DNA from 4 places in the Priestia sp. 40 genome. Region 3 is predicted to be linked to each of the others. Evidence: riboswitches for the same ligand, from Rfam matches in the RefSeq annotation. Region 3 holds a riboswitch; each other region holds the start of a gene.
The links. Region 3 has a riboswitch for S-adenosylmethionine ahead of metK (methionine adenosyltransferase). Riboswitches for the same ligand answer to the same signal wherever they lie in the genome.
Positions count from the first base shown of each region.

Region 1: linked by a shared signal. The riboswitch ahead of ACO1DI_RS03520 (BMP family lipoprotein) and the one ahead of metK (methionine adenosyltransferase) in region 3 are both predicted to bind S-adenosylmethionine.
Region 2: linked by a shared signal. The riboswitch ahead of ACO1DI_RS21090 (bifunctional homocysteine S-methyltransferase/methylenetetrahydrofolate reductase) and the one ahead of metK (methionine adenosyltransferase) in region 3 are both predicted to bind S-adenosylmethionine.
Region 4: linked by a shared signal. The riboswitch ahead of metE (5-methyltetrahydropteroyltriglutamate--homocysteine S-methyltransferase) and the one ahead of metK (methionine adenosyltransferase) in region 3 are both predicted to bind S-adenosylmethionine.

Region 1 is NZ_JBMPZA010000005.1:472,467-479,859, reverse strand. It holds gene ACO1DI_RS03545 (GNAT family N-acetyltransferase) at 1-96, shown strand, start outside; gene ACO1DI_RS03540 (YjgB family protein) at 124-708, opposite strand; gene ACO1DI_RS03535 (putative polysaccharide biosynthesis protein) at 1,041-2,651, shown strand; gene ACO1DI_RS03530 (hypothetical protein) at 2,671-3,039, shown strand; gene ACO1DI_RS03525 (hypothetical protein) at 3,130-3,291, opposite strand; SAM riboswitch class I at 3,625-3,731, shown strand; gene ACO1DI_RS03520 (BMP family lipoprotein) at 3,806-4,816, shown strand; gene ACO1DI_RS03515 (ABC transporter ATP-binding protein) at 4,898-6,430, shown strand; gene ACO1DI_RS03510 (ABC transporter permease) at 6,405-7,393, shown strand, end outside.
Region 2 is NZ_JBMPZA010000017.1:264,727-272,119, reverse strand. It holds gene ACO1DI_RS21100 (Cof-type HAD-IIB family hydrolase) at 1-172, opposite strand, end outside; gene metH (methionine synthase) at 497-3,940, opposite strand; gene ACO1DI_RS21090 (bifunctional homocysteine S-methyltransferase/methylenetetrahydrofolate reductase) at 3,941-5,779, opposite strand; SAM riboswitch class I at 5,887-5,993, opposite strand; gene ACO1DI_RS21085 (amino acid/polyamine transporter II) at 6,326-7,360, shown strand.
Region 3 is NZ_JBMPZA010000005.1:1,524,588-1,531,980, forward strand. It holds gene ACO1DI_RS08935 (class I SAM-dependent methyltransferase) at 1-377, shown strand, start outside; gene ACO1DI_RS08940 (tetraprenyl-beta-curcumene synthase family protein) at 390-1,448, opposite strand; gene ACO1DI_RS08945 (alpha/beta fold hydrolase) at 1,480-2,256, opposite strand; gene ACO1DI_RS08950 (gamma carbonic anhydrase family protein) at 2,364-2,891, shown strand; gene ACO1DI_RS08955 (phosphatase PAP2 family protein) at 3,083-3,607, shown strand; gene ACO1DI_RS08960 (glycosyltransferase family 4 protein) at 3,626-4,771, shown strand; gene metK (methionine adenosyltransferase) at 4,806-6,008, opposite strand; SAM riboswitch class I at 6,141-6,258, opposite strand; gene pckA (phosphoenolpyruvate carboxykinase (ATP)) at 6,633-7,393, shown strand, end outside.
Region 4 is NZ_JBMPZA010000005.1:273,907-281,299, forward strand. It holds gene ACO1DI_RS02445 (hypothetical protein) at 27-167, shown strand; gene ACO1DI_RS02450 (DUF5301 domain-containing protein) at 250-663, opposite strand; gene ACO1DI_RS02455 (hypothetical protein) at 695-859, opposite strand; gene ACO1DI_RS02460 (hypothetical protein) at 906-1,112, opposite strand; gene ACO1DI_RS02465 (helix-turn-helix transcriptional regulator) at 1,143-1,343, opposite strand; gene ACO1DI_RS02470 (hypothetical protein) at 1,584-1,718, shown strand; gene ACO1DI_RS02475 (GNAT family N-acetyltransferase) at 1,741-2,241, opposite strand; gene ACO1DI_RS02480 (acetate uptake transporter) at 2,386-3,003, opposite strand; gene metE (5-methyltetrahydropteroyltriglutamate--homocysteine S-methyltransferase) at 3,146-5,440, opposite strand; cobalamin riboswitch at 5,591-5,779, opposite strand; SAM riboswitch class I at 5,859-5,969, opposite strand; gene ACO1DI_RS02490 (hypothetical protein) at 6,049-6,300, opposite strand; gene ACO1DI_RS02495 (metallophosphoesterase family protein) at 6,600-7,393, opposite strand, start outside.

The DNA.
Region 1 (7,393 bases), 1.1 Mb from region 3:
GACATGACAAACCCTACGTCTAACAAGATTTATATGGAGATTGGGTATGAACACGTAGCTGATTCAGCACTAGTTTTATTTCATGAAAAAAAGTAGCAGGCTGTCTGCTACTTTTTCTATGAACTAAGGTTTTGCAACTAAATTTACGTGATTTAATGTTTTGCTATCATCAAAAATAAATTCAAGATCATAGGCGCCGGCATGATACGTGTATTTCGTTTGAGTCGTACCATCACCTTTTACTTTGCCTGTAAAGTTTGGCTGACCTAATTCTTTCTTTAAGTTAGCTTGCGTGATGGACCCTAAGTTTGTTTGACGCTCTACATTCGTACCAAAATAGCGAATTTCGTTGATGACGTTATTTTGGTCATAGCCAAATGCATACCCAGGATGGCCCATTTCCGCGTGATAGTAGTCAAAGCTATTTGATGAACCTTCAGGCGGGGAACCGAACTGATCGCGAACGTCTTGACGCAGGGTTTTGCCAATTTTAAAGTCTGCTGTTAATCGTGGTACTTCACCTTTTATTGCGGCGTTATAAATTTCGTTAATGTTCTTTACAGCTGTTTGACTTTGACTGCTTGTTTCTTGAGATGTAGCTGCATGTGCTGGTGTATCAAGCTGAGCGACAGGAGCAAATCCAAAAGCCGCAATTCCTGTAATCGTTGCAGCCGCCGCCGCTTTTGATAGTCGTTGTTTCATTTTCATGATTTTTTCCTCCTATATATAACGATTTAGCAACCTCAGTCTACCTAAAAGAGAAGGTAGACCAGAATAGTCAAGGAGTCTTAGTTGAGTTGGTAACTGATATATATAATGTAACACGTCTTTTAGAATGTAAACGTCAGGTAAAGCAAAAAGCAAAAAACGATTCATTTATCATAGGTGAAAAGAGTGGTTTATATTCCTTTATTAGGTAAAAAAACGTAATATGAAGAAGGTTCTAATGCTTTATAAAAAACTGGATAATAATTGTAATTATGATACAATAAATCAAGTATTTGTTAAAAATATAATATCTATTTCTGGAGTTTTGATGTATGGAAAAAAATTTGATGAGAGGTACGCTTTTATTAACAGCGTCTTCTTTGTTAACAAAGATTTTAGGCTTTATTTATATTATTCCTTTCACAGCCTTAGTGGGAACGTCAGGTTATGCACTTTATAAGTATGCATACGGTCCATATACATTGATGCTAAGCTTGTCGACAATGGGTCTTCCGCTTGCTGTTTCTAAGTATGTATCGAAATATAACGGTCTTGGAAACTACCGTGCGGGACAAGATCTGTTAAAAGCAGGACTTCTATTAATGACGATAACGGGCATAATAGGTTTCTTAGTCCTCTATACGATGGCACCGTGGCTCGCTGAACTAGTTATTAACGGAAAAGATTCCTCAGGAAATAGTCAAAAAGACGTAGTGTACGTCATCCGAATGGTAAGCTTTGCTTTAATTATTATCCCGCCTATGAGTCTATTACGAGGCTACTTTCAAGGTAACCAGTCTATGGGACCGTCCGCGCTAAGTACAATTATTGAACAAATAGTGCGAGTGTTGTTCATTTTAGTAGGAGCATACGCTGTTATTCACCTTTTTCATAGCACAATGACAAAAGCTGTTGGAATCGGTACGTTTGGAGCGTTTATTGGAGGCGTAGGGGGAATTGGGATTCTTGGAGCGGTTTATTTGAAGCGCAAGCGGTTGATTATAAAAGAAGTGAACAGCGGAAAAAATAATAAATCCGTTCCGTTCTCTTTAATGTTCAAAGAGCTTGTGACGTACGCTGTTCCGTTTGTATTAGTTGGTTTAGCTATTCCTATCTATCAAAATATTGATACGTTTACGATTAACATGCTTTTTCAATCAATAGGATATGGACAAGCTAAGGCTGAAACGATTAACTCCGTCATTGGATTAGCGCAAATTTTGGTGATGGTGCCGGTATCGTTAGCGACTGCCTTCAGCATGTCGCTAATTCCGGGCATTACATCTTCTTTTGTGCAAAGAAATTTACGGGAAGTAAAAGGAAAGATTACAAAAACGCTGCAGCTGCTGTTGTTTTTTACTCTTCCTACTGCGGTAGGGCTTTGTTTATTGGGTAAGCCGGTATATATGATGATTTTTGGAGCGAAAAACAGTCCTGAAATCGGTGGAGTTGTTTTACAATGGTATGCGCCTGCTGCGATTCTTTTTGCTCTTTTTACCGTAACAGCCGCAATTCTCCAAGGAATTAGTCAACAAAAGAAGCTAATTTTAGGCTTGGGCTTAGGAATTGTTGTGAAGATAGTATTAAACGTACTGTTGGTTTCAAGCTTAAAAGAAATTGGACCGGTTGTCGCGACTTACGGAGGGTATGGTGTATCGGTTATATATAACTTCTATTTAATTGAAAAATCTATTTCTTACCGAGTTCAATCACTGGGACAAGCTGCGTTGACACCTGTTTTATTAGTAAGTGTGATGTCAGCCGCTGTGATTATCGGCAATTATACTTCTCACTATTTTTTAGAAAATAAGCTGTCTGCATCTTCACTTGCGATTAGCACATCTTGTATTTCAATTGCTTTAGGTGCTGCCGTGTATCTAGGACTTGGCGTAAAAACAAGTTTAGGGCAATCTGTTGTATTAAATAGAAGAAAAAGAATGTAAATGTAAAAAAGAGAAAGGTGTGTCAAAACGATTTTTACTAACCGTAGCGGCTGGAGGATGTATCATAATTTTCGGCGCGCTGCTGCTATTAAATTGGGAAAGAGTGTTTGGCGATTACCGTCCGATTCAAACAGCAACAGCTGTATTCAAGTTAGAGGTGGGAAGTCAAGGTGTAGCAGAGACTACGGATTCAGATGATGCTCTTCACTATATGGTGAAAAAAGGACATTTAGATGAATATATTCAACTGATGAATGAAAAAGGCTATGTGTTAAAAGAAAAAGATATTGATCATAACCGACTTGTTTTTAACGATGGGGAAGAGGATGAGCAAATTTACTACAAGCGCTTTGCAAGGAAGTATACGATGATTGATGGAGAAGGGTAAAGGCCTTCACTTAGAATTACTACATACTAAAATCATTAAAAGAAAACACCACCTTGCGAATAAAAGGTGGTGTTTTTTTGTTAGATTATCTCATCTTAGTTTTGCTCTTGCTACCCCTGTTACGACCATGCTCGTAATAAAAATAACTACGATTCCAATGTTGGTCGGGGTATCAAAAAATATTTTTGAAACGGCTAAAGCGATAATAAGCCCAATGGCTATGCCAGATAATTCTTTCATTAATTTCAACATTAACACCTCTTACCAATATCGCTAAGGAAAAGTCTAACATTATTGGTAAAGTGGTTTCAATTAATAACACATTAACCGAAGAAGCATAATAAAATTTATTTGCTACCGCTAAATCCTTTCGACAGTCAACAAATTCAGTATAAGCGCTTTGTGAAGAAGTATAGAATGATTCAAGAAATGAGGTAAAGGTTTTAACTTCTATTTTAGTAGACTAAAACCATATAATCCTATCTGTTTTTAAAGTTTTTTTGTATGAAAAAGAAAAATAATATTGACAATTATTAAAAAACTATTAATATTGACTATATTACATAAAACAAATAGCTATTGTTTTCCTTATCAAGAGAGGTGGAGGGACTGGCCCTGTGAAACCCGGCAACCGCTGTCTATGACAGAATGGTGCCAAATCCTTAAGAACAGTATGTTCTTGAAGATGAGGAAGAGACGTTTGGTTAACGAGCTCTTCCTTTATATAAAGGAAGAGCTTTTTTATATTATAGGGGGAGTAAGTTAAATGAAGAGATTTCTTATTTTAGCAGTTGCGCTTGTACTACTCGTAACTGGCTGTCAGTCAAAAAGCACAAAAAGCAGTGGAAGTGAAGAGAAAGGAAAGAAGCGAATTGCTCTTGTTTTGCCTGAAAAGATTGGAGTTAACCCGTTTTTTCAGCAAATGGATGAGGGAGCAAAACGCGCTGGGAAGAAGTATAACATTGATGTAAAGACAATTGAATCTACAGATCAAGCAGCCATTGAAAGTAATTTGCGTGCTGCCGTAGCAGAAAATTATGACTTGATTATTACATCTTCTTTTGAATCCGAAGATGCGTTGAAAAAAGTAGCTCAAGAAAATCCGCAGCGTCAATTTGCGATTATTGATACAGTGGTTGATTTACCAAATGTAAGAAGCGTTGTATTCCGTGAACAAGAAGCTTCATATTTATTAGGAGCAGCCGCAGGATTGATTACGAAAACGAATAAAGTAGGAATGGTTGCAGCTGATGATATTCCATTATTAAAAAAATGGACGGTAAGCTTTAAAGAAGGATTACAATCAACAAATCCCAAAGCAGAGTTTCTAGTAAATTATGTGGGAAGTTTCTCTGATCCAGCTAAAGCAAAAGAACTTGCTATTTTACAGGCTTCAAAAGGTGCTGATTTTATCGCTGGAGCATCAGCTGTAGGCGACTTGGGTGTATTTGAAGCAGCAAAAGAAAAAGGTTTTTATACGGCAGGCCAAGATATTGACCGTACGGAAGTAGATCCTGAGCATATCATTTTATCGCAGTTAAAAGGATCTGATGCGGCTGCTTATGAAACGGTAGAAGCACTCGCAAATGACAAATTTAAATCGGGCGTAGTGACATACGGCTTAAAAGAAAAAGGTGTTGGGTTAACGTATGTGACTCAAGACAGCAAGACACCTCTTAATGACTTTGTAGGACAAGATGTAATTGATCAATTAAAAGAAATTAAAGATTCGATTATTGATGGAAAAACAGTGGTAAAAGATCCGTTAGCAAAGTGAGTTGAGAAGAGAAGTCGAGTAAGGCTGGCTTCTCTTTCTTATTTTTGAAAAAAACCTAAAGGGAAAGGAGCAATGAATGGAATGAGTGAGCTGTTGCAGTTAACGAATTTGACGAAGAAATACGGTTCATTTTTAGCAAACGATAACGTGTCTCTTACGCTGAAAAAAGGGGAGGTTCACGCGCTGGTCGGAGAAAACGGTGCTGGTAAAACAACGTTGATGAGGATGCTTTACGGAATGGAAAAGCCGAGTTCAGGAAGTGTTCAGCTGCACGGGAAATCTGTTTTGTTTTCATCTCCTGCGGATGCGATTAAAAACGGAATAGGCATGGTGCATCAGCATTTTATGGTTTTTCCTCATTTTTCAGTGGCTGAAAATATTGTCTTGGGGCATGAGCCAAAGAAAGGTCTCTTTTTCAACAGAAAGCAGGCGAAAGCAGATGTACAGCAATTAACCCAAACTTATCAAATTTCAGTGGATGTTCATAAAAAAGTAAAGCATTGCTCAATTGGGGAACAGCAAAAGATTGAAATTTTAAAAGTGCTGTATCAAGGAGCAGAAATTATTATTTTAGACGAGCCTACCGCAGTTCTTACTCCTCATGAAGTAAAGGAACTATTAAAAACAATCCGGTTTTTGGCTTCTCAAGGAAAAAGCATCATTATTATTACACATAAGCTGCAAGAAGTGATGGAAGTAGCGGACCGAATTACAGTTCTTCGAAATGGTAAAGTAGCCGGCGTCACAAGTAAAGAAGATACCAATGCTCACCATTTAGCGAGACTAATGGTAGGGAGAGAATTAAAAGAGCGTCCTGCAAGAGTGCCATCACAAAGCACTTCTCATTTAAGCGTACAAAATCTCTTTTTAAAAGGAAAAGGACAAAAAAACGTGTTGCAAAATGTGTCTCTTCACGTTTCTGCAGGCGAAATTGTCGGTATTGCAGGGGTTTCAGGAAATGGGCAGTCAGAGCTGCTTCAAGCAATTGCTGGATTAGTAGAAACAGACACCGGAAGTATCAAACTTGGAGATGAAGATCTTACAGGGCGATCTGTGCGTGAAAGAAGAGAGGCAGGAATTGCTCATATTCCAGAAGACCGCTATATGTGGGGAGCCTCTAAAGACGATACGATCGAGGAAAATGCGCTGATGGGCTATCAGTATAAAGCTTCTTACTCGAAGATGGGCTGGCTGAAAAGAAAGATATTCAAGTCGAGCGTGGAGGAATGGATAAATGAATTTTCGATTAAAGCCACTTCATCTAAGCAAAAAGCAGGAGAACTGTCTGGGGGAAATCTGCAAAAATTAATTGTTGCAAGAGAGCTTGGCCAAAACACCTCTTTTCTACTTGCTGCCGAACCAACGCGAGGAGTGGATATTGGGGCAATGGAACGTATTCATGATGCCTTGATTCAAAAAAGGAATAATGGCTCTGCTATTTTACTTGTATCGTCTGAGCTGTCGGAGATTATCTCACTATCAGATCGAATTTTAGTGATGTACGAAGGCAGTATTGTCGGAGAGCTTACAAGAGAAGAAGCGACGGAAGAGAAACTAAGCATATTAATGGCAGGAGGAACGGTAGAAGGTGATACAGTTGCAGAAACTTCTTAAATCATTAATCCAACCGATTATTGCGGTCATTTTTGGCTTAGCGATAGGAGGCATTATTATCTTCTTAACAGGTGGTTCGGTTTTCCAAACATATACAGAGCTCTGGAATGGAGCGTTTGGTAATTTTTATTTCTTCACCACTACACTGGCTCGCGCTACGCCTATTCTGTTAATTGCGTTAGGTGTGGGATTTGCTTTTAGAGCAGGTGTGTTTAATTTAGGGGGAGAAGGACAAATGGTCGTTGGAGCGATTAGTGCAGCGATTGTTGCTTATTACCTGCCGGCTCCAGGGATAGTCAAGCTGATAGCAGCCATTGCCGCTGCTGTTGTGGCAGGAGGTTTGCTTTCCGTTTTAGCAGGATGGATGGAAGCCGCGTTTAAAATTCAGCTTGTCATTTCGACCCTTTTATTAAATTATATCGCTGTTTTATTTGCAAGTTATTTAGCAGGTCACCCTTTTCAAGATAAAACAGGCTCAGCTGCTCTCGCTCAGACGCCTATGATTGAGCAATCAGCATGGCTTGGAAAAGTGTTTCAAGGAATGCCTCTTCATGTCGGATTTATCATTGCTCTAGTGGGTGCGCTGCTGCTATGGACGGTGCTTCGCTACTCTGTGTTTGGCTATGAAGTAAACGCATCCGGGAAAAATCCGTTGTTCGGAGCGTATGGAGGCATTCATCAGGTAAAAGTCATGCTGTTTAGCATGTTTATTAGCGGAAGCTTGGCTGGATTAGCAGGAGGATTTGAAGTGCTTGGTTCACAGTACCGATTTGTAGACGGTGCGCTCACCGTTCCTGGATATGCATGGACTGGAGTGATGGCTGCTCTGTTAGCAAATTCAAATCCAATCGGCATTGTTTTTACGTCTCTTTTACTTGCCGCTTTGCAAACAGGAGCGATGGGGCTAGAGCGTAATACAGAAATTCCGTTAGAAATTGCGAGTATTATGCAAGCTGTTCTTAT
Region 2 (7,393 bases), on a different contig from region 3:
TATTAATATCAGTAGAAATCTTTAAAATTTCCGTATCCATTCGTCCAGAAGCAAGACAAACCTCTACTCCCTGGCGCTGAAGTTCACTAAGTGCGTCTGCATTATGCTGTTCTACGTATTTTTCTTCGTGTAAAAGAGTGCCATCTAAGTCGCTTACAAATAATTTAATCATTGCTTGAAAATTCCTTTCTCTGAAAAATTTGCTGTGATAAGAGTGTTGCAAATTTATTACATTCTTTATTCTATCAGTGTTTCCCAAGAAACTCATAAAAAAAGCTCAAACCGGCGGTGAATTCAAAGAGATGAAGACATAACTACATTACTTTTTTTCGCAGGAGTCTTCGCCCTGTCCTCCAATCAACAGCTAGAAACAGCTACATGAAATCTAGTTCACCATTACAATGAAAAAATCCGAACGGAGTTGATTCTCAATTAAGAATCTGGATTTACCGTTCGGATCTTTCTTCAACTAAAATACATTTGTCGCAGCCATGTTTTACAATACGTTAAAATATTTCGCTTCAGGATGTGCAAAAACAAGAGCTGTAACAGAAGCTTCTGGTTCCATCATGAAACCGTCTGTTAACTGAATGCCGATGTCTTCAGGTTTAATTAATTTAAACAGTTTTGCTTGGTCTTCAAGGTCTGGACATGCAGGATATCCGAATGAAAAACGCTGACCTTGGTATTTGGCTGAAAAACGCTCCGCCATTGTAAAGTCTGGCGAATCGGGGAATCCCCATCGGTCACGAATTTGCTGATGAACACGTTCTGCTAATCCTTCAGCTAGTTCAAGCGCAAGAGCTTGGAACACGTGACTCTTTAAAAACTCGCCGTTTTCTTTGAATTTCGCCGCGCGTTCGCGAATGCCTGTTCCTGCTGTTACAGAGAAGAAACATACATAGTCCATCTCTTTTTCTTTAGGCTTTGCAAAATCAGATAAGCACAGGAACTGTCCTTTTGCTTGTCGAGGGAAAGTAAAGCGTTCAATTTCTGTTTTTTCATCAGCAGGATCATAAATAATTAAATCATTTCCGTCTGCTTGAGCAGGAAAGAACTGATAAATAACCGCAGGTTTAATTAAGTTTTCTTTTAGTGCCAGTTCGAGCAGGTCATCAACGGTTTCTTTTAATTGAACAGCACGCTCGTCTTTTTCAGCAAGCAGCTTATTTACTTTTCCTTTTAGTCCTAAGTGATGGCCTAAAAGCATCTGCCAGTTAATATACGGAAGAACCTGTGCCAAATCGTAGTGTTTGACAACGTGCCGTTTTAAATCAGCAGGTACAAAAACAGGGGCGTCCGTTGAAATGGCGGATCTTTCTAAAACAGCCGTAGCTGCTTGAGCTGTTTGAGGCTGGCGTTCTCGAACCGTTACTTTCTTTTCTTGCCGCGTTTTTAAATCTGCTAAAAGCTGAATAACTTCTTCTTTGTTCTGCAGCTTATTTGCTAACGCTAATCCGTCCATCGCATCTTTGGCGTAGAGGACCGCACCTTCATATTCCGGGGCAATTTTGAAGTCAGTAAATTTACGGGAAAGGGCAGCGCCTCCTACCATAATTGGAACATCAATGCTTGATTGTGTTAAATCTTGTGCAGTCAAAACCATTTGCTGAGCTGATTTTACTAGAAGACCTGACAGGCCAATGATGTCTGGCTTTTCGTCTTTTACTGCTTCAATCAGCTGCTGCGGCGTTACTTTAATTCCTAAATCAATTACTTTAAAACCATTATTGCTTAAAATGATGTCTACTAAGTTTTTACCGATATCGTGTACGTCACCTTTAACCGTCGCAAGAATCACTTTGCCTTTTCCAGAATCATTTTCAGTTGCTTCCATATGAGGTTCTAAAAAGGCAACGGATGCTTTCATAACTTCCGCACTTTGAAGCACTTCTGCTACAATCAGCTGGTTGTCATTAAACAAACGTCCGACTTCCGCCATCCCCTCCATAAGCGGTCCGTTAATAATATCTAACGGATCATCATACTGAGCTAAAGCCTGTTCTAAATCAGGAAGCAATCCTTCTTTTGTACCTTCGACAATATACATTGCCAATCGTTCTTCGAGTGTTAACGTAGAAATTTCTACTTTTGCTTCTTTCTTTTTATCACGATAAAAGTCGGTAAACGTGCTTAGCGTTTCATCAGTTGTGTTAAATAATAACGCATTAGCAAGCTCAATTTCAGCTTCTGGAATAGAAGCATAGCGCTCTAATTTTTCGGTGTTAACAATGGCATAATCGAGTCCAGCCTGCGTACAGTGATAAAGGTAAACGGCATTTAGTACTTCACGTCCGACTGGAGGAAGACCGAATGACACGTTACTTACGCCAAGAATGGTCAGGCAATCAGGCAGGGCTTCTTTAATCATTTTAATTCCCTTAACTGTTTCTTCAGCAGAACCAATATATTGTTCATCACCAGTCCCTACAGGAAACACAAGAGGGTCAAAAATAATATCTTTTGGATTAAAGCCATGTTTTTCAACAAGCAAATCATGTGAGCGTTTAGCAATCTCTACTTTTCGTTCTGCAGTAACGGCCATGCCTGTTTCATCGATTGTACCGACAACCAGAGCTGCACCGAATTTTTTTACTAGCGGTAAGATTGCATCAAAACGCTCTTCACCATCTTCTAAGTTAATGGAGTTAATAATGACCTTACCTTGTGAGTACGTTAAAGCTTTTTCAATAACTTTCTCATCGGTTGAATCGATTACAAGAGGAACCTTCACTTTTTTTACAACTTCTTGAATAAACTCCTCCATATCTTCCATTTCTTCACGGTCTGGATCTGCTAAGCAAATATCAATAACGTGAGCACCATTTTTAACCTGAGCACGCGCAATTTCAGATGCTTCTTCAATTTTTCCTTCCGCAATCAGGCGTTTGAACTTGCGAGAACCGATTACATTCGTACGTTCTCCCACAAAAAGAGGGCGCATAGAATCGTCATATACAAGTGGTTCAATACCGGTTACAGCATGGTTATGCTCGGAGCGATCAAGCGAACGAGGCGCAACCTCTTTTACCGCTTCAGCCAGTGCTTTAATATGAGCAGGCGTTGTACCACAGCATCCGCCTACAAAGTTCAGCCAGCCTTTATCAGCAAACCCTTTAATTTTTTGAGCAAGCAGCTCAGGGGATTCATGATAATTGCCTTCTTCATCCGGAAGTCCAGCGTTTGGATAACAGCTAACTGCTGAAGTGGCTAGGTCTGAAAGAGAGCGAATATGATCCGTCATAAATTCAGGGCCTGTCGCGCAGTTAAGTCCGACTGAAAGTGGCTTCATGTGTTCCAGTGATAAGTAAAAAGATTCGATATCTTGACCAGCGAGAGTTGTTCCCATAGGCTCAATTGTTCCTGAAATCATAATAGGAACTTCGGTTTTTAGTTTTTCAAACGCTGCTGTGATGCCTAGAAATGCGGCTTTTACGTTCAGCATGTCTTGACAGGTTTCGACTAAAAGCAAGTCAACGCCGCCGTCTAACAAACCTCGAGCTTGCTCTTCGTACGATTCTACTAGTTCAGGGAATGTAATGCCTCCGGTAACAGAGAGCGTTTTAGTGGTAGGACCGATAGCTCCAGCTACGAACCTAGGCCATTCGGGAGTTGAATATTTATCGCGGGCTGCACAAGCAAGCTTCACAGCTTCGATATTCAATTCATACGCCAAGTGACCTAAATCGTATTCATCAAGTACGGTAGATGTTGAGCCAAACGTATTGGTTTCAATGATGTCAGCACCTGCTGCAAAGTACTCTTCATGAATGCGCTGAATGACATGAGGCGCTGTTCGAGTCAAATATTCGTTGCAGCCTTCATATTCTTCGCCGCCAAAATCTTCAGCGGTTAAATCAGCATCTTGAATCATCGTTCCCATTGCTCCATCGATGACGAGTATTCGCTTCTTTAGTTGTTGTTCGATAAGTGAGCTCATTTATATCTTCCTTTCTGATGTAACAAGTTGCTTGTCATGAATATAGCGTGTTAGAATTTCGGTCATTTCATAGCGCATAAACGGCGTAATTAAGTAAATACCGTCAAATAGCTCATATGCTGTATCAATTAAGTTTTTTGCAATCGCAAGGCCTTCGACTTCACCGCGAATTCGGTCATTTCCCGTTGCGTCCATTCGCTCTAGAATATCTTCGGATAATTTAATTCCAGGTACTTCATGGTGAATAAATCGCGCATTTCTTGCGCTTGTTAACGGCATGATCCCGATGTATACCGGTGTTGTTAAATGTTTGGTTGCTTCATATACCTCTTCAATTTGCTTAGTTGAATAGAGAGGCTGAGTAATGAAATAGTGAGCCCCGCAGTCGATTTTCTTCTCCAAGCGCTGAACGGCTCGGTCTAAGTGACGCACGTTTGGGTTAAAGGCGGCTGCAATGGAAAAATTGGTTTTTTGACCAAGCGGTTTGCCGGAATAAGATAGTCCTTCATTAAACTGAGCGATTAAACTAATCAAGTCAAATGAAGATAGATCGTAGACCGAAGTGGCACCAGGGAAATCGCCAACTTTTGACGGATCACCGGTAATCGCAAGCACTTGATTCATTCCTAGCGTATGAAGTCCCATTAAATGAGATTGAAGTCCAATTAAATTTCGGTCGCGACAGGTAATATGAATAAGCGGTCGTGCTTTTGTTTCTTGCTGCATCAGTGTTGCCATTGCCAAGTTGCTGATGCGAGGTGAGGCAAGAGAATTATCAGCTAATGTAATAGCATCTACGCCGACTTTATCAAGTGCTTTTGCGCCTTCTAAAAATTTCGTCGGGCCAAGCTGTTTAGGTGGATCTAGCTCGACGATAACCGAGCGGCGCTTTTTCACAATTTCATGCATATGAGGTTTATCCTGCTGCTCACGCTCTTGAACCGTAACGGCTGGTCTCATTTTAACGACTTTACTTGTAATCGGAGGCAAATCTTTTAAGGCAGATGACATTGCGCGTACGTGGGCTGGTGTTGTACCGCAGCATCCTCCAATTAAGCGAACCCCTTGTTCGCGGAATAAACGCGCGCTTTCTACAAAGTAGTCTTCATTTGTTTCATATTCCAGCTTTCCTTCTACATACGCCGGAAGGCTGGCATTAGGGTAAGCAGATAAGAAAGCTCGATCAGGAAGCGGTACTTCTTCAAGAGACTGAATCATATGATAAGGACCTAAACGGCAGTTTAGCCCGACAACATCTGCTCCCAAGTCTTCTAATTCTTTTAATGCATCTGCTAAAGGACGCCCATCTTGCAGTACGCCAATATCATGCAGGGAAACGTGGGTGATAATAGGCTTATCCGTTTCTTTTCTTGCCAGTGTAAGAACGGTCTTTAATTCTTCGAAATCATAGTATGTTTCAAATAAAAGGCCATCCACGCCTTCATTTAAAAGCCAAAACATTTGTTCACGAATGCTTCGCTTAACCTCTTCTAAACTAATAGCGTTTTTTTGGAAAGAACGAATTCCGCCGAGTGTACCAACCACGTAAGCCTGATCTTTTGCAGCTTGTTTCGCTAATTTTACACCAGCAACATTGATGTCTTTGACTGAATCTTCTAATCCATAACGGGCAAGTTTTTGATAATTAGCAGCGTACGTATTTGTTTGAATAACGTTTGCACCAGCTTCTACATAGGCTCTGTGAATACGAGAAACCTCTTCTGGTTTTGTGATGTTTAGTTCTTCAAAACAGCTGTCAATACCGTGTGAGTAAAGGAGGGTACCAGTGGCACCATCCCCAATTAAAATTTTAGACTTTAAATCTTCAAGTAACCCCATGTCAAAACCTCCTTAAATTGTTCCGCTTCTATTTCACGAGTGATTCGTTTTATGCAATATGCCGATAAAATAGAAAAAGTCTTCTTAAGAAGAAGACTTTTTTCGCCTTCTTATCTTCCAAGCAATAAATTGCTTGCTGGATTTAGCACCATGTCTCCAACGACTGGTTGCTGAGGTTTCAAAGGGCCAGTCCCTCCACCTCTCATGATAAGAATCAATTGTATATAATTGAAACATATTTTTTTAAATAGAAAGAATACTTATTTAATAATTTATCTGATTTTTAGAAATTATACAACAGTAAATTGTGAATTTCCAGCAAATATTGAGGAAAATTTAAAAGCTAAAGGGAAAATATCCGTATATTTTGTTTGAAAACTGCCGTTATGTTAAGGGATAAAGGGTTTTCATGAAAAAAACAAGAAGGAAATAAAAAAACGAAAAAGGCACAGCACCGGGTGAGGCGAGGATTTACATATAAAAGGCTCGTCTTTTTTTAACCGTTTCTACATATAGTGAACTATGAAGGGTAGAAGGGTGATGGGCATGAAAAGGTGGAAACTCACGCTGCAGGTTGCTGCTACGTATGTAGGCACCGTTGTAGGAGCCGGTTTTGCAACAGGCAAGGAAATTGTTCAATTTTTTACACAGTACGGGGAACTTGGAATGGTTGGAATTTTGGTCAGCGGCTTGTTTTTTATTTGGCTAGGTTCGAAAATGATGCTGCTTTCGCACGCAATTGGGGCTTCTTCTTATCAGCAGCTTAATACATATTTATTTGGTGATGTACTTGGAAAAGCGGTAAACGGTGTAATGATCGTCATTTTATTTGGAGTAACTTCAGTCATGCTAGCGAGTACGGGGGCAATAGGAAAAGAACAGTTCGGGCTGTGGCCTCCTGTTGGGATGATTTGTACAATTGTTTTAACTTATATATTTATCGCAAGAGGAATTAACGGTATTTTAATGGTTAATTCTCTTGTTGTGCCGATGATGCTTTCATTTGCTTTTATCATCTTTGTGCCAAATGTCAGCTATTTCTCACTGATTCAAACGAAGCCAGACTTAACGCTCGTCACACAGTGGAAGTGGGCGGTTAGTCCCTTTTTATATATTTCCCTAAATCTAGCTTTGGCTCAGGCCGTTTTGGTTCCATTAGGAAGCTCTGTGAAAGATAGGAGCGTGATTAAAAAAGGGGCCGTAATAGGAGGGTGTGTACTTACGTTTATGCTTGTTTCTACGCATCTTGCTCTTTCCAATTTGCCTTATTCATTTCAACTTGATATTCCGATGAGTGCCGTTGTTAAAAATATCTCAGCGTGGGTGAATGTTTTATTTACGGTAGTTGTGTTAGGTGAGATTTTTACTACATTGATTGGAAATGTATTTGGAATCGCTAAGCAGCTTCAATCATTTCTTCCCCTGAATGATAAGCAAGCTTTTGCGTTTATTATCTTGGCATGCTTTATTATCGGGCAATTTGGATATGCTCAGCTTCTTGAGTTTTTGTATCCGATATTTGGCTATATTGGACTAGCCTTTGTATGGATGCTATGTATTAAAAAAGAAAAAATAAGCTAAAAGCTGGATTTTAAAGAACAGATGTGAAAAAAC
Region 3 (7,393 bases):
TGACAGAACATCATGTAGAAAAACGAGTCACGCTTATCCAAGAAAGCCATAGCAATATAAACATGCTTCCCCACTCTATTAATGGACGAGTCACAGGAGCTGTCTTTAATTTAGGTTATTTACCAGGTGGAGATAAAGACATCGTCACCACTTCTGAAACAACAATCTCTGCAATTGAGCAGTTACTTGATTTGCTAGCACCTGAAGGAGTGATTGTGCTCGTTATTTATCATGGACACGAACAAGGGAAACAAGAAAGAGACGATTTACTAACGTATGTCCAAAACCTTGATCAAAAAAACGTTCATGTTTTACAATATCGCTTCATGAATCAGCAAAACAACCCTCCCTTCATCATTGCTATTGAAAAAAGATAAGCCGCATATGGCTTATCTTTTTAACATTCGGTACAAGCGTCCGTTGATATAGAAAAAGTAGCTGAGTGCTCCCCCCGCTTTGATTAATCTACGTGCATTCACATGGACGTGTTTTTGTGCCCGGACTTTTTGATCGGACAAATAAACGCCCAAGAGGCCCTTATAAATAAAGCAGTGAAAGTGATAATCTGGCAGTTTTTTAGCATACTCATCCGCTTTTACGACAAAATGCAAAAAACGATCCATCATTTGCTGATAATGAGGATAATAAAAACAAAAGTTCAAATCTCCTCCTGCTTTATCTTCTTCTTGGTCAATTAAATAATCGAGTAAAATATGTAAGCCTTGAATATAAGGAAAATATCCTGCTTTTATTTTCTGCGTCATTTCTTCGGTCATCTCTTCTTGAAAGCTATAAGCGACCAAACAAAAAATGCCTAACGTTGAACCAGAGCACGCTGAAAATTCATACCACTCCATTTCAGGAACACTGTGCCGGTGAGCATCGAACCAATTCTCTAATCGTGGAACTCTTTCCTTGATTTCAACATGCTTATGTATTTGCAAATCACAATAATAATTAGCTAGTTCTAATAAATGTGAAGAGACTATATGGTAATTACAAGCTTTTCGTAAGGACTGCTGACAAGTCTGGACAAGTCCGGCTAAGTATCCTCCGTCATCTTTATCCGTTCGAAAACGATAGTAATCGCCAAGGGGTGCATGAGGAGTCAACGCATCTGGCATCGATTCATGTAAGGCGGCAAAATCTTTAGGGTCAAGCGAATTGCTGCGGTCACATAAGTTGTCTAAGTAATCGCTGATTGTTTGGTAGGCAACAATAAATTTTATGCATTCCACCATGTTTTCTTTCGCTAAAATCGATAGGATACCGCCTCCTTCACAATGAAAAGTTTTTGTATCGATACTTGCCAATGCTTGAGTACGCAATTCTTTATTAGGAATCTCTTTTGCCCGTTCGCGCCAATAATTGAGCTCATGATGAACGACAGGAAACACTTCTCGATAAATTTTTCTCATTAATGAAATAGGACGAGACGGAATCTTCATTTATTTTCACCTCAACTTCTTACAGCACTCATTAAATGTGAAGATCAACAAAGCTTTTTGCATATGTAAAAACGTATTCTCTTTCAGGCTCATTAAAGATTTCGTGGTACAACTGAGACCATTCTTTGTAGATTTTTTCACTTAGTTCTATTTCATCAAACCACTGCCTAACAATCAGCTTTTCAATAATTTTGTCTTCTCCTGCCTGCATCACAAGAAGCGGGACATCAGGCAACCGATCGATATCTTTAAAAGCTAAGTTAACAGCTTGGATCAATTCCCGGTACCACCTTACAGAAACTTTTGTAACATACAGTGAGTCGTTTTCATCTTCATCTCGAACTTCTTGGTTTCTTGTTGCTTTTTCAACAGTGAGGCCTAAATCAAAAAGTTTGTTCGGCATAACTTTATTTAATCCTTTAGATAACATATCTAAATAAGCTGGTACTTGCTCTTTTAATCCTAAACAAGGTGAGGAAAGAATCGCACCCCATATAGGGAGATTTTTTGTCTGCAGCGTACGAATAACCGCCAGTCCTCCCATACTGTGACCTAACAGGAAAATAGGCAAATCATATTTTTGCGCTTCACGTACCCATTCTTCCACTTCATATACATATTCATCAAAGGATAGGATATGTCCTCTTCTTCTTGTTGTTAAGCCTTGGCCAGGAAGGTCTCCCATAATTACGTGCATTCCAACCGAACGCCACATCTCAATCAGCCAGCGATAGCGTCCGTGATGCTCCGCTGCTCCATGGACCATGACAATAACGCCTTTTGGATTTACTGCTTCCCATTTATGCATTTGAGTTACTCCTTCTTCCTTTTTTTGTTTACCTGCTTAAAAAACCTTTGTACACTTACATTAGAAGATTTACTACTTTTTTTCAACTAATAAAGGGAGATGATTTGATGATTTATCCGTATAAAGAAAAAATGCCTACCATTGCACCCAGCTGCTTCATCGCAGACTATGTCACGATTACTGGAGATGTCACCATCGGTGAAGAAAGCAGCATTTGGTTTAACACTGTTATTAGAGGAGATGTTTCACCTACGATTATTGGTAAACGAGTAAATATACAAGATCAATCAACACTCCATCAAAGCCCAAATGCTCCTTTGCTTATTGAGGATGATGTGACAGTAGGACATCAAGTTATTTTACATAGCTCCATCATCCGCAAACGCGCACTCATTGGCATGGGTTCTATTATTTTAGACGGTGCGGAAATTGGTGAAGGTGCTTTTATCGGTGCTGGAAGCTTAGTGCCTCCCGGTAAAAAAATACCGCCTAATACTCTTGCACTCGGCCGACCTGCTAAAGTGATCCGCACTCTGACAGAAGAGGATTTAAAAGATATGCAGCGCATTCGTACAGAATATGTAGAAAAAGGTCAGTATTATAAGTCTATTAAGAAATCTGATTCTTCATTATAAAGGGAACGTTCCCTCAGAAAGTCATACTGAGGGAATTTTTTTAGTATCTCCACAAACTCTCCAATCATGTTCTATTCTCTCCACAATTGTAAAGAAATTTCCATATTAATTTACATCGTTTTAGTACTGCCTCCACAATTAAAGATTAAACTGAATAATAAAGACGTATTTATTGAAAAGGGAGCGACTCTATGAAAGCCAAGTTAATTCAGTATGTATACGATGCCGAATGCCGATTATTCAAAAGCGTCAACCAACATTTTGATCGAAAGCACTTAAATAGATTTTTGCGTTTACTAACTCACGCCGGCGGAGCCACGTTTACCATTGTGATAGCGTGCTTGCTGCTATTTCTGCATCCTTCATCCGTCGCTTACGCTTGTGCGTTTTCTCTAGCCGTTAGTCATATTCCAGTCGCCATTGCTAAAAAACTATATCCGAGAAAACGACCTTATATTCAATTAAAACATACAAAAGTGTTAGAAAATCCATTAAAAGATCATTCATTTCCATCTGGACATACAACAGCTATTTTTTCGTTGGTTACCCCTCTTATGATTGTTTATCCAGCCTTCGCTGCTGTTCTTTTGCCTCTTGCAGTAACGGTAGGAATTTCAAGAATTTATCTCGGTCTGCACTATCCGACGGATGTCATGGTAGGTCTGATACTGGGCATCTTTTCAGGTGCTGTTTCACTGAACATATTTTTAACCTAATTGATAGGAGGAGTACTAATGAGAATTGCTTTATTTACGGATACATTTGCTCCAGAAGTTAACGGAGCTGCTAAAACACTTTATCAATTTACTCAGTATGTCAAATCAAAGCAAATTCCCATCCAGGTATTTGCTCCTGAATTTGCTCATGATCAGTCATTTTCAACGTATGTTCACCGTTCGCCCAGCATGCCGTTTTTCCTTTATCCAAACAGCCGCTTTTCATTGCCAAACGTTCTAAAAATTAAAAAGCAGCTGCGGGAATTCAATCCTTCTATTATTCATTTGGCCACTCCTTTTACAATGGGGCTTTGCGGCTCCTATTACGGGAAAAGATTAGGTGTTCCTCTTGTCGGCTCTTATCATACCAATTTTGATGATTATTTATCTCACTATGAACTTGAAAAAATGCGTGTACCATTGCAAAAATATATGAAATGGTTTTATAAACCTGTACAAAAAATATTCGCTCCCTCCGAAGTGACCAAACAGCAGCTAGAAGAACAAGGGTTTCACAACGTAGCTATTTGGTCGCGAGGGGTGAATCACAAATTGTTTCACCCCCACTATGACCGCTTTGATATTCGTATTAAATATAATATTAAAAAACCCTACATTTTAACTTATGTAGGAAGATTAGCTAAAGAAAAGAACGCTGATTTTTTAATGAAAATCGCACGATCTCTACCCGATCATATCCGCCATCAAATTCACTGGGTTATTGTGGGAGACGGCCCTTTAAAAGAGCAAATGCAGCAGCAAGCATCTGAGCATATGACATTTACAGGCTTCCTTGAAGGTAAGCAACTTGCTCATATCTATTCATCATCTGATTTGTTTGTTTTTCCTTCAGAAACAGAAACCTTCGGAAATGTTGTACTGGAGTCTCTTGCTTCTGGAACTCCTGTAGTGGCAGCAAATGCAGGAGGCGTTAAACAGATGGTTCAGCACGGGCGAAACGGCTACCTTTGCAAACCTCACTCCTTAGAAGAATTCAGTTCGGCTATTACAGATTTACTCGATGATTTGCATCAGCGGCTTCACTTTGGCCATGCAGCGAGACAATATGCTCTTACTCAATCATGGGACGCCATTTTTCAGCATTTGCTTTCAGAATATGAAGGTGTCGTAGAAAAATCTGCTGCAGGTATTCAGTGGGCATAAAAAAAAATCTCCGTTTTCACGGAGATTTTTTTTATTATTTAGCTAAAGCTTGAGTTTTTAATGCTTCCGCTTTGTCTGTGAACTCCCAAGGAAGCTCTACATCCGTACGACCAAAGTGGCCGTAAGCTGCTGTTTGCTTATAAATTGGGCGACGTAAATCAAGCATTTTAATGATGCCTGCTGGACGTAGGTCAAAGTTTTTGCGTACTACGTCTACTAGTACTTCTTCAGAAACTTTTCCTGTACCGAATGTATCAATTGAAATAGATACTGGCTGTGCAACACCAATTGCATATGCTAGTTGTACTTCACATTTATCAGCAAGATCAGCTGCTACAATGTTTTTCGCAACATAACGAGCTGCATAAGCTGCTGAACGGTCTACTTTTGTTGCGTCCTTACCAGAGAATGCACCGCCGCCGTGACGAGCATATCCGCCGTAAGTATCAACGATAATTTTACGACCAGTTAAACCAGCATCTCCTTGAGGACCGCCGATTACGAAACGTCCTGTTGGGTTAATGAAATACTTTGTATTTTCATCAATTAACTCGTTTGGAACAACTGGATTAATAACATATTCTTTTAAGTTACGCTGAATTTGCTCTAACGTTACTTCTGGGTGATGCTGAGTTGAAATAACAATTGTATCGATGCGAACAGGTTTGTTGTTTTCATCATATTCAACTGTTACTTGTGTTTTACCATCCGGGCGAAGGTAAGGAAGAATTTCTTCTTTACGTACTTCTGTTAGACGGCGAGCAAGTTTATGAGCTAATGAAATTGGAAGAGGCATTAATTCTTTTGTTTCGTTACATGCGTAACCAAACATTAACCCTTGGTCTCCAGCTCCGATTGCTTCGATTTCTTCATCTGACATTTGACCTTCACGTGCTTCTAACGCTTGGTCTACACCAGCAGCGATATCAGCTGACTGCTCGTCGATAGATGTTAATACTGCACAAGTTTCAGCATCAAATCCGTATTTTGCACGAGTATAGCCAATTCCTTTAATTGTTTCACGAACTGTTTTAGGAATATCCACGTAAGTAGAAGTTGTAATTTCACCACTTACTAAAACTAAACCAGTTGTTACGCTTGTTTCACAAGCAACACGAGCATTTGGATCCTTTGCTAGGATAGCATCAAGAATTGAGTCAGAAATTTGGTCACAAATTTTATCGGGATGTCCCTCTGTAACAGATTCTGACGTGAACAGACGACGTTGTGTTGACATCAGTTTTCCTCCTTATAAATACGATACATTGTGATACGGTACTCATTCCCTTATTTTCATTACACGTTAAAAAATATAAAAAAACCTTTCCTTGTATCGAGGAAAGGTATCAAATTCTACATAAGCCTTTCACTCTTATCGATCAAGGTTGTGCCCTTGCATCAGGTTAGCACCTTATCGTCTACACAAAAAAATGACGATGGTTGCTGGGTTTCATAGGGCCTGTCCCTCCACCAGCTCGGGATAAGAGAGTATCCGTTCAAGGACATATAATACATGAAAAAGCGCTTCACTGTCAACAACATTCAAATGGAAATCATCTCTTTATGTTTGAATCTGTTTTAATGTAACATACTCAAATTCTGAAATAGTACACCTTATTAAGAATCATCACTAAGTTTGGTTAATATGACAGATCAAAATGAGGCTTTCACTTAAAATAGCCTCACTTTTTTCGCTTCTAGCACATATACATGTGTCTAAAATAGGTATAACGTACATTTTTTTATAATGCACAAACATTTTTAGTTAAATAGTATAGAATAATTAAATAAATGTGTTATACTAATTATAAATTTCAAACATTAATGAATAAATAATAGCTAAAAAAGGAAGGTAGTGCACATGAGTACTGTTGATATGTCTATCGAATTAAATGGTTTGCTTCAATTAAAAACAACAAAACATCAATTATCTGTTCCACAACTTGTTGAAAAAATTCTAGCTCGACGCGAAGGAACGCTGACTTCTACAGGTGCTGTGTCAGTCGAAACCGGAAAATATACAGGTCGCTCTCCTTTAGATAAATTTATTGTAAGCGATGCTGTATCTTCAAAAACGGTTGAATGGGGACCTGTCAATCAGCCAATTTCTGCTCAGCGATTCGATGCGCTATACAAAAAAGTCTTAACCCACTTAAAGAAGCAGAATGAACTTTTTGTTTTTAATGGATATGCTGGAGCTGATAAAAAGTATCAGTTACCAATTCAAGTAGTTAATGAATTTGCATGGCACAACCTATTCGCTCAGCAGTTATTCATTCGCCCTTCAGCCGAACCAAAAACAAATGATGATGTGAAGCCGTTTACAATTGTAGCAGCTCCAACGTTCAAAGCTGATCCTGAAACAGACGGGACGAATTCTGAAACCTTCATTATTCTTTCGTTAGAGCGACGAATTGTGCTAATTGGAGGAACTGAATACGCTGGTGAAATGAAAAAATCTATTTTCTCAGTGATGAACTTCTTGCTTCCTCAAAACAATATTCTATCTATGCACTGTTCTGCTAACGTAGGAGAAGAAGGTGACGTTGCATTATTCTTTGGTTTATCTGGAACGGGTAAAACAACGCTTTCTGCTGATGCAAACCGTCGTTTAATCGGAGA
Region 4 (7,393 bases), 1.3 Mb from region 3:
AAAATATAAAAAAGGGAGGAAATATCATGAAAATCAAAAAAGCACTTCGCATCTTTATTGGATCAAACGTTCTTGTATTATTAACATTCGGCCTTCTTCCAGCACTATTGGTTAACCCTGATATTGACCTAATTCAATCATTTATTAATTATATAGGCAAGGATTAATTCCGCTTTAAATAGTCATAATTTTCAATCTATTATTTTTATAAAAAAAGACAGCGCAGGCTGTCTTTTTTAGTAGGTTTGTTTATTTAGTTGAAAATAGCCTTTTAACATCTACTTTTTGATCCTTAACAATCGTATACGTGGCCTGCTTTTTATCCTTAAAATTAAACGCTTTTATGTAATCATCATCGTAAATCGTTAAACCGTACGCATCTTTTCCGTTTTCAACGATTTTTACCCAGTAAGCCTGGTCAAACTTTGGGTCCAGCTCCTTGCTTTTTTTTACTTCTAGCTGTGATAAAGAACGTACGATCTCTTTCGTCTTCTTTTTATCGTCTATTACACGTTTTCCTTCGTCTGTATCTATTTCAATACGCGTAACGTTTGCTTGGTCTACTTTTATGACGTCTTTTAATTGATAGGCTTTCCCTGTATATGTAAAGTAAAATACTGCGATAAATAAAAGTGCAGCAATAATAATTGTTCTTTTTTTCAAAAGGAACCTCCTTTTCCATATCACGCTGCATTCAGGTGATACATCTTTTTATTCCTCCAGTCCCGCAGCCTTTTAGTAGAATGCTGCTTCCTACAAGTAAACTATACGTTAATCCCGGAACAGGAAGTATTAATGTCACCATCAACAGTAACATGCCCGTACTTGTAAGAGCTACTCCGGCAGCTCGATTTTTCATTCATTTCACCACCGTTGCTTGGTAAATTCGATTTCCTGTTCACTTATTAGCTATGTACTTTTCGCTTGTAATAAACGAGGGTCCAAAAATATACGCATATTCCTACTAGTAAAATTGTAGCTTCCCAGCCTCTTTCACCGGTTTTAATAAAATCATAGGAAGACCAAATTAACAGCGCTACCGTATAAAATAAAAAGCCGTTTCGCGCAGCTTGTTTAATTTCAAACTTTTCCATTTCGTCCGCTTTTTTTATTTTCACATTACCTTCTCCTTTTTAACTAACTCATGATTTATGAAATAAAAACAGCTCATCTACTGTTGCTCCCAGCTCTTCGGCGAGTTGAAAAGCTAGCGTTAAGCTTGGATCATACTTATTGTTTTCAATTGCATTAATCGTTTGTCTCGAGACGCCGCATACTTTTGCCAGTTCATCCTGAGACATTTTTTTGATTTTACGCAGTTCTTTAATTCGGTTTTCCACCATTCATCACTCATCTCTAAAATGTAAAAAACTTTTTACATTTATATCTTACATTATCTTCCTCAATTTTGTCAAATATGTTTGACAAATTAATATTTCTTACATACCTGAAATAAAGGATGGGAAAAAGCAGGTTAGTTGAAGGACAATTCGAACGAGCTTGATTAAGAATCAAACTCGTTCAGATTTTTTATTGCTATGATGAATGTAGGCTTGATCTATTTCGTTCGCTGCTTCTAGCTGTTGATTGGAGGGCCAGGCGAAGACTACTGCGGGAAAAGCGGAAGTGGTGAGACCCCGCAGGAGCGAAAGCAACGAGGAGGCTCACCGTCCGCCCGCGGAAAGCAGAGCCTTGCACGGAAATCATTAGCGGTGTAACAAGCGATTCATAGTAGTAACATCAAAGCTTCTTACTCATATTAAACCACTGCACGCCTGCATGCTGCGACTCCGCCAATCCTTGATTCACATACCCGTTTTTTTCATAAAAAGGAATTAATTCTTCTTTACACGTTAAGGTAACCGTTAAGCGCTGTTTGTTCCGCGCTTGTTTCTCAAACTCCCTCAGCAGCATACTAGCAATTCCTTTATGATGATGCTTGGGATTTACAACGATACCTAAAATACTTTGATGACCACCTGTCTCAGGGTTCGAAATCGTTTTTTCAAACAAATCATCCGTGATAAACGGAGCTGAAATGACGGGGCCGTTCACATATCCGATTATTTCTTCATTTTCTTGGGCAATGATAAACGTATCAGGAATGGTGTTGATCCGCGTGATAAACGCTTCTTTTGAGGCAGCTTCTTCAGGTGTAAAGCCTTTGTTTTCTAACGTAATTAATTGGTTTAAATCCTTTTTATCCACTTGTCTTATAATCATTGAAACGTTTCCTTTCATTATGTATTTCTCTTTTTTCTCTAAAAGCTTCTATTACATATAACTATCTCTTTCTACTATATATAAAAATGCCCAAACAAAAAAGGATTGACCTCTGCATCATACAGAATTCAACCCTACTTCGCTTTTTAATTAACGTCTTGATTATTTGATAAATGCACCAAACGGCTTGCCTACCGGAAGCACAACTCGACCATAGTGAGTATTTAATACAGCCGCTGCAGATCCATAGAATGAAAACAGAGCAATTAATAGCTCTGACACTGCTGCTAGTAAGTGCGTGTACTCATATGCCACATCAAATGTACTTAGCGATAATCCAATAAATAAGAAATCAATTAACACAAAAATAATAAATAATACTTTATGAGTGCCCATTGCTCCAACTGTCATAAAAACGCTGAAAATTAAGTAGCCTACAAAAGCAAATGCGAGCTGCTTCGGATCCGCTGCTTTTGCGAGCGCTTCCCCAAATGCTCCAAGCTGAATAAGCCATGTCATGCCGACACCTAGCCAAAATAACCCGAAGGCACCAAAAGCCGTTGCGCCGAAGGTATTATTATGTTTGAAATCTTGCATAGACGCGATTAACTGCCCTATTCCGCCTAAAAAAATCGCCCATGGCAATACCAATGAAACCCCATCGGTTACCCCAAGCTTTTGAAACGATGCAACAAGTGTCACCATGGCAAGTCCGAATAGACCTAGCGCTGATGGATCTGCTGTTACAATTTTAACGTGCTGCGTGCTGTTGTTGCTCATGTTGTACCTCCCTGATTTTAAAAACACCTTTAAAAAGATACAAAAATCTACGGGAAGTGTCAATGGATATTTTTGGCCTTTAAGAAACCCATAAGACCAAGCAGTGTAGCGTTTACACTGCTTGGTCTTTACTTTCTCGTTATTAAACGTTTTGTAATAAATTTTGTCTTGTTTGTTTTGCAGACTCAACCATCACTTTTAAAGCTTCAACCGTCTCGCTGATTCCTCTTGTTTTAAGGCCGCAGTCGGGATTAATCCAAAACAATGCAGGATCAAGCACCTGCAGAGCGCGGTCAATGTTTCTTGTCAGCTCTTCAAGCTTCGGTACGCGCGGGCTGTGGATATCATATACGCCAAGTCCGATTCCTTGATTGTACGTATGTTTTTCAAACGCATAAATTAGTTCACCATGGCTTTTAGACGTTTCAATGGAAATCACGTCGGCATCAAGCGCTTTGATCGCATCAATAATCTCTTCGAATTCTGAATAGCACATATGCGTGTGAATTTGCGTCTCGTTTTGCACCGATACCGTCGCTAGCTTGAACGCATACACCGCGGCATTCAAGTAGTCTTCCCAGTTTTCTCGTTTTAACGGCAATCCTTCACGCAGCGCCGGTTCATCTACTTGAATCATTGAAATGCCCTGACTTTCAAGTGCTTCTACTTCTTTTCTAAGAGCAAGCGCAATTTGATTTGCGACGTCGTAGCGCGGGATATCATCACGTACAAACGACCAGTTTAAAATCGTAATCGGACCCGTCAGCATTCCTTTAACCGGCTTATCTGTTAGAGACTGTGCATACACAGTTTCTTTGATCGTCATCGCCTGCTCGTACGATACATCTCCGTAAATGAGCGGCGGCTTTACGCAGCGAGAACCGTATGATTGCACCCAGCCAAACTTCGTAAACTGAAAGCCTCCTAATTTTTCACCGAAGTACTCAACCATGTCCGTACGCTCAAACTCTCCATGCACAAGGACATCTAAGCCGATGTCTTCTTGAATTTCAATCCATTTTTTGATTTCATCGTTAATGTACGCTTCATATGCTTCATCGCTTAACTCGCCTTTACGCCACTTTAGACGCTGTTGTCGCACTTCTTTTGTTTGCGGGAAGCTTCCAATTGTTGTCGTGGGAAGAAGCGGCAGTTGAAAAGCTTCTTGCTGAACGCGTTGACGTACGTCAAACCGCGCTTGGCGCTCAGCTTTATAGCTGTCCAGCTGCTTCAGCTCTTTTTGCACGTCTTGATGGTTTCGGAAAGATGATCCATTTAATGCTTGAATCGCCTGTTTACTTACGTTTATTTCTTCTTCTATTGCTTCTTTTCCTTGCTGCACCGCTTTTGTTAAAAGCGTGATTTCCTTTAGCTTTTCATCTGCAAAAGAGAGCGCATTTTTTAACACTGGCTCAATGGTTTCTTCATTTTTTACCGTGACAGGAACATGTAATAAACTCGATGAAGGCTGCAGAATCAAACGGTCTTTTGATACGGCTTCTTCAATTTCACTGATCGTTAAAAGCTGCTCGTCCAAATTTTCACGCCAAATGTTTCGTCCGTCAATCACTCCTGCTGCCAGCACTTTATCAGTCGGAAACCCATATTTATTAAGCGCAGTGAGATTTTCTCCTCGGTCATGTACAAAGTCTAAGCCAATTCCTTCAACAGGAAGAGACACAACTTCTTTGTAGTAATCAACGCTGTCAAAATACGTTTGCAAAATGACTTTTACATTCGGTGCCGCGTCATGCAGGACTTGATAGACTTCTTTGTACAGCGCCAGGTCTTCTTTTGATAGCGTTGTAGCTAAAACCGGCTCATCTATTTGTACCCACTCTACTCCTTCTGCCTGAAGCTCCGCTAAGATAGTTGCATAAAGAGGAATAAATTGTTCAACTACTTCTTTAAACTCACTTTCTTTATATCCTTTTGATAGCTTTACAAATGTTACCGGACCTAAAATAACGGGCTTTCCTTTGATATTTAGCTTTTGTTTTGCTTCTTTGTAAAATTGAAGCGGACGATTTTCTACGAGAGCCGGCTTACGTCCTTCTAGCTCTGGTACGATATAGTGATAATTGGTGTTAAACCATTTTGTCATCGTAGAGGCTACTGCACCTTTTGTTCCTCGCGCAATGTCAAAATACGTTTCAAGCGATACTGGTCCTCCCTCGTACTCAAAGCGCTTTGGCACCAAACCAAACATAACAGCTGTATCTAACACATGATCGTATAAGCTAAAATCGCCGACTGGAATCAATTCAATTCCTGCATCACGCTGTTTTTTCAGATGCCCTAGACGAAGAGCCTCCATTTCCTGCAGAAAGATATCTTTCTCTAGCTTTCCTGCCCAAAACTGCTCAAGCGCTTTTTTCCATTCTCGTTTTTCACCAATTCTTGGATAACCTACATTTGAACTTTTTACACTGCTCATTTTTTCCACTCCCTGTATATTTTTTTATCGATAAACTAAAAAATCTCTCTTTTCGAAATGAAAAGAGAGATGATACGCATACTTAACTAAAGTTGAGATAGCCTGTTTTTCTCAACACGTATTCCTCACTCCTCTCTATATCCCGTAGAGCTTAAGTGCATACAACAGGCAGGTCTCCTGACTTAGGTTCATCGCTTCCTATCCCTTCCCATTTCAACATGAAACAGTGGTTAATAAGTTGCTCCCCATTACAGTGGCGGGACCGCGCCGGCTTTTCACCGGTCTTCCCTTTTAAGCTGCGTACATTCGTTACACAGCACCTGATGCATTTCTATGAAATTGTTTATTCAAAACACCTTCACATAAAATAAAAAGCCTCTCTATCATGAATAGAGAGGCATAGTATCTATGAAATCCTCTCTTATTTTTCAAAGCTGTACGCTTTGCAGGATGTAGCACCTTTTTAACAAAATTGTTAAATGGTTGCCGGGCTTCACAGGGCCAGTCCCTCCGCCTCTCTCAATAAGAGTTTTAATTGTTTATAATGTTTTGAATTTAGAGTTATCTTAACACCTTACATTTACGTTGTCAAAAGAAATTTAAAAAAATCAGTTTTCAGGAGGTGCTGACGCTAATTTTTGCCTTAACAATTTGTAATCATCTTTTCGATGTGTTTCGATCAAGTCTTTTGCTCCTTGATGATACCCTGAAGAATAGATGTACTCTACCGCGGTTTCGATAAGCATTCTCTTTTCTTCCGCACACTCCCGATCCATTAAAGGGAACAGTCTACCTAAAAGGTCATTTAAATCTTCCTTAATAAAACGATTAAGTCCTTCTTGCATCTTTTCGTTTGCCATGATAGCTCCTCCATTTGCTGTGTATCTTCTAAGCCTCTATAAACAGGCAGTTCACTGTAAATTTTAAGATAAAGTTAAGTCATTAAACAGTATATCAAGTGAATGTTTTTCCTCAATTACATATGTAATACAAATATATGACAAATATAGAGAATATATCATCATTCACTATCTATTATAACGTTTGACTGAGCCTTCTGCTACAAGGTTTCTTTAAACATTATGCACAATCTTCCAAAAGCCTGCCTGTGAATCACAGGCAGGCTCTCCATTAAACATAACTTTCTATTCTCTTGTTTTTACAAACAACTTCTTCGAGGTCGTCCAAAATCCTTCCAAAGAAGAGGTCCTAAAATGTCGTACCGGCTAACAAAAAACTCCGTAAAATTATAATTATTTAAAATTAAAGGCGGCTCAAAATCAAGGGGAGCACCCGCGCCTCCTGACAATACAAAATCAGTGCCTCTTCCAAGCGTAAACGACCCGTTTCTGTTTTTTCTAATAAACTGCTCGTCATACGCATGCACGTGACTGACTAACACTTTTTTCACGCGGTGTTCTTGAATTAAATCAAAAAATTCTTGACTTTGAGGAGTCGTTACAGGAAACCCTTCAAGGTTTGTCCACCGACCAATATTTGGCTGCGCATGCATGGCTATAACGGTATTACGAGGAGCATCCTCTAGCTGCTGCTCTAAATAATTAAGCTCTCTATCTGTAAATCCATATATTTTATTTTTGGGACTGATGACATTATTTAATGCAATGCACCGGAAGTTAAAGACAGGAATATCAATGACCCAGTGTACTTTTCCGATAGTGGCTCTGAAGTTTTCGAGATTGCTTTCATCAAGGTACAGTTCATCATGATTCCCTACGCATACAAACAAAGGAATGTTTGGTGCGATTTTTTCGACAACCTTAACAAAGTGCTCCAAATACTCTTTTTTCCCTGTATAGACGGTGTCTCCCCCATGAATAATAAACAGCGGGTCCAATTCCACCGCCTTTTTTAACACAAGCTCAAATTCACCGCTCATCGTGAAACAATTATCGTTTGGTCCGTCACCTCTGCTGTCGCCCATAAAAACAA